Regions from separate parts of the Peribacillus sp. NPDC096448 genome, predicted to be linked through region 1. Evidence: predicted binding sites of a transcription regulator. Region 1 holds the regulator's gene; each other region holds the start of a gene.

Region 1 (2,210 bases):
GTGAGAGCGTATAAATTTTCACATTTTCTTTAAGGATGACATGGAATAGGGCTATTTTGGCATTCCCTCTTCCCAGTCTTGTTTCGTCCTGGATTAATAGAACTTCAGCTTCTTTGGTTTTAAATAGTTCGAGCATGTCAAAAATGCCATCCCGATTCAACTCATAACCACTTGCCTGTTCTTTTATAATGGAGATAACTTCCACATCCATCTTTTCAGCCAATTTGACCAATTCATCTTCCTGCCTTGCCAATGATGTTTCCTGTGACTCTTTTTCGGTGCTGACCCTACAATAGATTACCGCCTTCATAATACCCTACCTTCACTACTTACTGATCACTGGCCAAATTCTGGACAAGTTCTTCCCCTTTAACCGGTATGACAATGACTTGACCAGGTTTTATCGAATCCGCCCTGACTCCATTATGCTCTTCTATCCAACCAATGAATTCTTTTTTTGTCAAATTCGATTCTTCATATTCTTCGGCAATTCCCCATAGGGTATCACCTTCACTTACTTCTATAGAAAGGAAATCTTTTTTTTGATCATTGTTCAGTGTACAAGAGAATAAAATTGAAAAGATGAATACTGATCCCGCTAATAGAATCGTATAAATATAATTTTTGTATAATTTTTTCATAATTATCCCTCCAAAGCGAATGTTCGTTCGTATGTTATGGTCAAATTATAATACGAACGTTTGTTTCAGTCAACAACAAAATTCGAACTTATGTTTGTATAGAGTTGGGCGCCATGCTATAATGTAGCAAAGAACATTGGGGAAGAGGTGCACAAATGACAAAACTATCAAAACGGCAGCAAGATATTCTTGATTTCATTAAAGAAGAGGTCCGCCAAAAAGGTTATCCACCTTCCGTACGGGAGATTGGCGAAGCAGTGGGACTTGCATCAAGTTCAACAGTTCACGGGCATTTATCCCGCCTGGAAAGTAAAGGCCTTATTAGACGTGACCCAACTAAGCCAAGAGCCATTGAAATAATGAATTTGGAGGAAGCGAACAATATTCCCAAAGCCAATGTCGTGAACGTGCCGTTACTTGGAAAAGTAACAGCGGGCATGCCGATAACGGCCATTGAGAACATTGAAGAATACTTTCCGCTTCCCGAAAGCATGGTTCCGCATGATGACCATGTATTCATGCTGGAAATCATGGGTGAAAGTATGATCGAAGCAGGAATTCATGATGGAGATTATGTCATCGTGAAACAACAAAGCAGTGCCAATAATGGAGATATCGTCGTGGCGATGACGGAAGATGATGAAGCCACTGTAAAACGATTCTTTAAGGAACCGGATTACATAAGACTTCAGCCTGAGAACTCAAATATGGAACCAATTATTTTACGAGATGTTTCGATTCTTGGAAAAGTAATAGGCTTATATAGACAAATACACTAAAAGCGCTTTCCGCGCTTTTTTTGTTTGTTTAAATTTATGTACCTTATTCTCTCAATATGCATATGGAAGAGTAGATATTGAAAATTTTTTAATAGAATCAAGTTTTCGTGGAAATTTAAACATCCTTTATAACGGATGAGAGTTATACATCGCCTTTCTGGTAATATGTACTTTTGAAAAAGCTCATCGAATAAAAAAAGAGTGGGTTAAAATCCCCCTCCCATTAAAATTCTTCACTCTTAATCATTGGTTCACTTTAATAAAGTTAAGATCGCCTCAGCCATTCCACTGTTGAATCTGCACTTGTTGAGAAATTTGCAAGAGTTGAAAACAAAAACCCCTTTTTTTCACAATATGCCCTGTTAAATTTTTTCTGGGATAAGGAGCAATTTTCTTAATGGCTGTTTCCTTGCTCGTTAGATCTCTGATTGCTATGCATAATTTCCAGGGAACCAACTTTTAAATATATCCATCTAACAAAAGTTATATAAATACTTCTATAAGGCTGTTCCATTTGCGTAATTACCATCACCCTATTTAACCCTAACATTTGGCACCTCCCTCATTTTTCATCCAAAAAAATGCCTTCTCAATTAAGAGAAGGCATTTCGCTATTTCTCAATATAGACCGAACGAATCAGCGTCCGGGTCCTTTCAGTACCATCCACATTTTTTTCCTTGACATCTATTGTTACATTATAAACACCTGACTTAGGTACTTCTGGAAGGGTACCAGTAAAATTTTCAGTATCCATTACCTTAATTGAGTTTTTTTCACTAATTTCATTAC
Region 2 (2,210 bases), on a different contig from region 1:
CGTTCCGGGAATTCGAGGATTGGGAAAAAGACGATTTAATTTCCAATTTAGTGACGGCATTGGCTCCTGCCGACAAGCGCATTCAGGAAAAAATGATAGCACTTGCCGAAGAGGCCGATGAAGAGTATGGCCGCAGGTTGAAAGATGGACTTGCCGCGGCTTCTGAACATACGGAATCTTCAAAACCACTGGGTGGGACGGATAACCCTGAGGATGCCGTTAGAAAAGGACATGAAGCAGATCCATATTGATTGGGCTGAAAAGAAGCAAACTTCCTTTTAAAGGGGTTTGCCTCTTTTTTTTCTGGGCATAATTGATGGATGTGCGGATGCTTTTCTAAGGATGCCTTGAAAATCAAGCAGGAAATTGATTGGCAAAAAACTTCATAATCATTTAAACTGAAACTACTCTATTTTTCTCTTATAAAGGAGATGAAAAAATGATTAAAATTCTTTCTGCCCTTTTCCTTCCTTGTCTACTTGTCATGCTATTTTCAAGAGTCACCTATAACAATGTCGTAGGCCTTGTTTTAACTGTTGCCTTGATTACAGCTTCCGCATATAAAGGTTATACGCATACAAACTTATTGATCATCGTCGATGCCTTATCCCTGACAGTGGGATTTTGGTTATCAAAAAGAATGATGAAACGTACATCCAAGAGCGCCTGACATCAAAGGTGCTTTTTTTGTACTCAAACTTGTCATTCCCCTCAACACACAAAAATAGAATGGATGTTCGCTTATTGCTGGTTTGTTTTAAGGCTATTGTGGTAGAATGTGTATATATGCTTTATTAAACCGGAATAAATAGAAGGGATATAGGCATGTCCCGTTTTCATATAAAAATATTTCAATAGGAGGCTATGCTTGGTGAAGGATAAGTTTGAGTTAGTCTCAAAATACTCTCCTCAAGGAGATCAGCCGGCAGCAATTGAAATGCTGGTCGAAGGGATTAAGGAAGGCAAGGAAATGCAGACGTTATTGGGGGCAACGGGGACAGGGAAGACGTTCACCGTTTCCAATGTGATTCAAAAGATCAATAAACCGACTCTTGTCATTGCCCACAATAAAACGTTGGCAGGGCAGCTTTACAGTGAGTTCAAAGAGTTCTTCCCTAATAATGCCGTCGAATACTTCGTTAGCTATTATGATTATTACCAGCCAGAGGCTTATGTTCCATCGACGGATACATTCATCGAAAAAGATGCAAGCATCAATGATGAAATCGATAAACTGCGTCACTCGGCAACCTCGTCCTTGTTCGAAAGGAAAGATGTCATCATCATTGCCAGTGTTTCGTGCATATATGGACTCGGTTCTCCTGAAGAGTACCGGGAGATGGTCGTTTCCCTCCGAACGGGCATGGAAATAGACCGGAATGCCTTGCTGCACAGACTCGTGGATATCCAATATGAGAGGAATGATATTGCTTTCCAACGGGGGACCTTCCGAGTTCGCGGCGACGTCGTCGAAATTTTCCCGGCTTCACGTGATGAACATTGCGTACGGGTCGAGTTTTTCGGGGATGAGATCGACCGTATCCGTGAAGTCGATGCCCTGACTGGTGAAATTACCGGTGAACGTGAACATATCGCCATTTTCCCGGCTTCCCACTTCGTAACCCGCGAAGAGAAAATGCGGATAGCCATTCAAAATATCGAAACGGAACTGGAAGAGAGATTGAAGGAATTAAGGGAAGATGAAAAGCTTCTTGAAGCACAGCGCTTGGAGCAGCGGACCCGTTATGATTTGGAAATGATGCGGGAAATGGGCTTTTGTTCAGGGATCGAGAACTATTCCCGCCATTTAACCCTTCGTCCCTCGGGTGCGACACCATACACTTTAATGGATTACTTTCCAGAGGACTTCCTATTGGTCGTGGATGAATCACACGTAACCCTTTCGCAAATCCGCGGAATGTTCAATGGAGATCAGGCGCGGAAGCAAGTGCTCGTCGATCATGGCTTCCGTCTGCCGTCTGCAAAAGATAACCGCCCGCTAAGATTTGAAGAATTTGAAAAAAAGGTCCATCAATCCATATTCGTTTCGGCAACTCCGGGACCATATGAACTCGAACATACGCCAGAAATGGTTCAGCAGATCATCCGTCCTACCGGATTGCTGGATCCGACGGTAGAAGTGCGGCCGATTGAAGGGCAGATAGATGACTTGATCGGTGAAATACAGGAGCGCGTCAAAAAGAACGAGC
Region 3 (2,210 bases), on a different contig from region 1:
AGAAGGCAGTGAAGTGTTGGCAAACGATCATGGCATGGCTCCGGGAATGGTCTTGTCCAAATCGGGGATTACATATATGCTTCTACCTGGTCCACCAAGTGAAATGGAGCCGATGTTTTTAAGTTATGGTTATGAAAAGATCATGAATAAATTGGAAAAGCATGAACGGATCGATTCCAAGGTTCTTCGGTTCTACGGTATAGGGGAAGCCGAACTGGAAACGGTGATTGAAGATCTCCTTGTCAATCAAACGAATCCGACAATTGCTCCGCTGGCAGCCGAAGGGGAAGTGACGTTAAGGATCACCGCCAAAGACTCTTCTAAAGAAAAATGCGAAGAACTTATTTTAGAAACGGAAAAAGAAATTCTTAGCAGGGTCGGTAAGTTTCATTATGGAAGTGATAATACTTCGCTAATAAAGGAACTTGTAAAAGAATTAACGGCCCGCAAGCTTTCAATCGCGGCAGCTGAAAGCTTGACCGGAGGGATGTTCCAAGAACAGCTGACAACCATACCGGGCGCCGGTAAAGTCTTTAAAGGCGGAATTGTCTGCTATACGAATGATGCGAAGTCCAATGTCCTCGGCGTCAGTGATGATACCATATCTGAGTATGGGGTGGTCAGCGGTGAGTGTGCAATGGAAATGGCCTCTAATGTCAGGAGTAAGCTCGATGCGGATGTAGGCATAAGCTTTACGGGTGTTGCAGGGCCGGATGAACAAGAAGGTAAGCCTGTTGGTACAGTATTTATTGGCATTTCCTATCGGGATGGAGACACTCATTTCAAGGAGTTGAATCTTTCCGGAAGCAGGGCGCAAAACCGTATTCGGAGTGTGAAGTACGGCTGTCATTACCTATTAAGGGATTTATAAACGTTATAAGCAGAGCTTTATTACAGCTCTGCTTTTTATTTGGTTTTGGAAGTTTGTTTCTTAAAAAATAGGGAAAAAAGAAAAAAGTTAATTCAACGAAATGTGTTTTTTTAGGGAGTAAGTGAAGCGAAATGGAGATTTCCTTAAGATAAAACGCTTTTTTACAAAGAATCTCCTGAAAGAAAAAAACGAATGAATGTTCGACTTTTTGCTTGGCAAAATAGTAAAAAGAGTATATAGTAAAGATAGGTTTTGAGACAGGGTCAAACCTTGATCTCAAATAATTGCTAACGTAAGTACACCTTTAATCGGGCAGCCGATTATTTGAATATAGAGGAGGAAATTGAGTGAGTGATCGTCAAGCGGCTTTAGATATGGCGTTAAAACAAATTGAAAAACAATTTGGTAAAGGTTCTATTATGAAACTTGGTGAACAGACTGATCGTAGGATTTCAACGATTTCAAGCGGTTCTTTAGCATTGGACGTAGCGTTGGGAGTGGGCGGATATCCAAGAGGCCGGGTCATTGAGATATATGGACCTGAAAGCTCCGGTAAAACGACTGTAGCATTACATGCTATTGCAGAAGTACAAAAGACTGGCGGCACGGCTGCATTCATTGATGCCGAGCATGCTTTAGATCCAGCATATTCAGAAAAACTTGGTGTGAATATCGATGAGTTACTGCTTTCACAGCCTGATACGGGTGAACAGGCCTTAGAGATCGCTGAAGCGTTAGTTCGAAGCGGAGCGGTAGATATCATTGTCATTGACTCGGTGGCAGCACTTGTTCCTAAAGCCGAAATCGAAGGCGAAATGGGAGATTCCCATATGGGTCTTCAAGCCCGTATGATGTCCCAGGCACTTAGAAAACTGTCTGGTTCCATTAATAAATCAAATACCATTGCCATTTTCATTAACCAAGTCCGTGAAAAAATCGGTGTTATGTTTGGGAATCCAGAAACGACTCCGGGAGGCCGGGCATTGAAGTTCTATTCAACTGTTCGTCTGGAAGTGCGCCGTGCGGAACAATTAAAACAAGGTAATGAAATCGTCGGTAATAAAACGAAAATCAAAGTTGTAAAGAACAAGGTTGCCCCACCATTCCGCCAAGCAGAAGTTGACATCATGTATGGTCAAGGGATTTCACAGGAAGGTGAAATCATCGATATGGGTGCAGATCTTGATATCGTCCTTAAAAGCGGTTCGTGGTATTCATACAATGAAGAGCGTGTCGGACAAGGCCGCGAAAATGCGAAGCTGTTCTTGAAAGAAAATCAGGATATCGCTCAGGAAATTTCTCAGAAAATCAGAGATCACTATAATCTTGATGGAGAGCA
Region 4 (2,210 bases), on a different contig from region 1:
TTTGCTTTTTTGGATTATTAGAAGATATGGTCAAATGAGGTTTTTCCGATTTTTGCAAAAGCATAAACAGGTGCAGAGGTTGATGGTTTGGGTTGAGAGCCATGGATTCGGTCCTTTGTTCATATTGCTCTGCTTCCCTTTTACACCTTCTGCTATCGTTAATATCGTGGCAGGACTTTCAAAAGTCAGTACCCTGCAATATGGACTTGCAGTAGTGGGAGGGAAAGCGGTGATGATTTTTACGATCAGTTTCGTGGGTTACGATTTAGTATCCTTAATTCATAAACCGGTGCGAACGGTCATTATCGGAATCGTCATCTTCATCCTATGGTATGTGGGGAAAAGATTGGAAGTCCGGTTAAATAGAAGCATGAAGAGAGAAGAAGGACAATAAATTAATATATAAATGCAGTAGGGGTTGAACTAGATGGAAAAAACAAACAAGAATTCTTTATCCGATTGGATAAAACCAGCGATGATAGCTTTTGTTATTTACATCTTAATCCGTACATTTCTCTTTTCAAGCTATGATGTTGAAGGAAAGTCGATGCAGCCGACCCTTGAAGATGGAAATAAACTTGTTGTGAATAAAATCAATTACCAGATTCATGATATCAACCGTTTTGACATTATTGTTTTTCATGCGAATTCACAAGAAGATTATGTTAAGCGGGTTATAGGGGTTGCAGGCGACCGTATTCGTTATAAAGATGATTGGCTATATATAAATGGTAAGAAAGTGGATGAGCCTTATCTTGAGAAATTCAAGGAAGGTTTCCCAGGACAGGATTTTACGGGTGATTTTACATTAAAAGAATTGACGGACATGACCAAAGTTCCGGAGGGCAAGCTTTTTGTCATGGGTGATAATCGTCTTGAAAGTGCTGACAGCCGTCACTTTGGTTATATACCGGTTGAAAATGTTGTTGGTAAAGTGGATGTTCGATATTGGCCGGTCAAGGATTTCAATTTTAAATTTACAGGTGAATGATTGTGGAAGCCCGAGAATTATGTGGGCTTTTTCTTTTGGGGGAAAAGCGAACGTACGATTGGTGTTTTTTTAAGGGAAACGGTAAAATAATAGAAAGTAAATCTAATTGGAAACAGAAACCTAGTCATAAAGACGAAGGTATTTCTGGTATGATGGGTCTAGATATTAAGTTGTAAGGGGGAAAAAGAGATGTCACTCCGTTTTTTACTGGGAAGATCGGGTGCAGGGAAAACTTCGAATATATTGGACGAAATCCGTTCTAAAATGGCAGAAGATCCCGAAGGAAATCCAATTATCTACCTCGTTCCTGATCAGATGACGTTTCTATCTGAATATAAATTAATTAAAACACCAGGCCTTGCCGGAATGATCCGGACACAGGTTTTCAGTTTTAGCAGGCTTGCTTGGCGTGTTCTTCAGGAAACCGGGGGGATGAGCAGGCTGCATTTGGACAGTGTTGGCGTTAATATGTTGATACGGAAAATCATGGATGATAAAAAGGAAGAGTTAAAGATGTTTCGTCGATCTGCTGATAAGCAGGGGTTCATTGCACAGATGGAGCTAATGCTGGCTGAGTTCAAGCAGTATTGCATCCAACCTGATGACATTCAAAACTATATGGCTGAAACCTCGCAGGCCGGCAGCGGCATTCAGGATAAACTGCATGATCTTGAATTGGTCTATCAGGCTTTTGAGGATGAAATGGTCAACAAATATTTAGATTCCGAAGATTATTTCACTTTGCTGATCGAAAAAATGTCAGAGTCTTCATATATAAGGAATGCGGATATATATATTGATGGTTTTTATAGCTTGACCCCACAAGAATTATTGATTGTGGAAGAAATGATGAAGCTGTGCAGGAGTGTAACGATCTCGCTGACGTTAGATCAGCCCTACAGGCGATATGCTCCGGATGATTTGCAATTGTTCAGGCAAACGGGAAATCTTTATCATCACCTTTATCAGGCTGGATTGAGGAATGGCATTCCGATTGCAGAAGACCGAATCTTAAAAGGAACGGAAAGGTTTGGAAAGAGTCCGGGGCTGAATCATCTGGAAACCTATTTTTCCACGCGTCCTGCACAAACGTTTGAGCAGTCACCTGAAGTAACGATCGCCCAGGCAGTTAACCGCAGAGCTGAGATTGAAGGAGTTGCCCGGGATATCTTGTCGCTGGTCAGACAGAAACAGCACCGTTTCCGTGATATCGCGATTT

The links. The regulator LexA, encoded in region 1, represses DNA repair genes until DNA is damaged. The targets are predictions, from matches to a motif close to CGAACATATGTTCG.
Region 2: uvrB (excinuclease ABC subunit UvrB) is a predicted target of LexA. The motif match lies at 727-740, and genes of this name have one in related genera.
Region 3: recA (recombinase RecA) is a predicted target of LexA. The motif match lies at 1,061-1,074, and genes of this name have one in related genera.
Region 4: addB (helicase-exonuclease AddAB subunit AddB) is a predicted target of LexA. The motif match lies at 1,039-1,052, and genes of this name have one in related genera.

The regions. Positions count from the first base shown of each region.
Region 1 covers NZ_JBIWEU010000009.1:12,816-15,025, reverse strand. The annotation lists gene ACIQ0C_RS15875 (YneB family resolvase-like protein) at 1-310, opposite strand, end outside; gene yneA (cell division suppressor protein YneA) at 330-641, opposite strand; gene lexA (transcriptional repressor LexA) at 797-1,420, shown strand; gene ACIQ0C_RS15860 (esterase/lipase family protein) at 2,032-2,210, opposite strand, start outside.
Region 2 covers NZ_JBIWEU010000006.1:9,686-11,895, forward strand. The annotation lists gene ACIQ0C_RS11815 (catalase) at 1-251, shown strand, start outside; gene ACIQ0C_RS11820 (CsbA family protein) at 440-670, shown strand; gene uvrB (excinuclease ABC subunit UvrB) at 872-2,210, shown strand, end outside.
Region 3 covers NZ_JBIWEU010000004.1:330,082-332,291, forward strand. The annotation lists gene ACIQ0C_RS10175 (competence/damage-inducible protein A) at 1-871, shown strand, start outside; gene recA (recombinase RecA) at 1,219-2,210, shown strand, end outside.
Region 4 covers NZ_JBIWEU010000011.1:99,106-101,315, reverse strand. The annotation lists gene ACIQ0C_RS18700 (TVP38/TMEM64 family protein) at 1-394, shown strand, start outside; gene lepB (signal peptidase I) at 428-991, shown strand; gene addB (helicase-exonuclease AddAB subunit AddB) at 1,181-2,210, shown strand, end outside.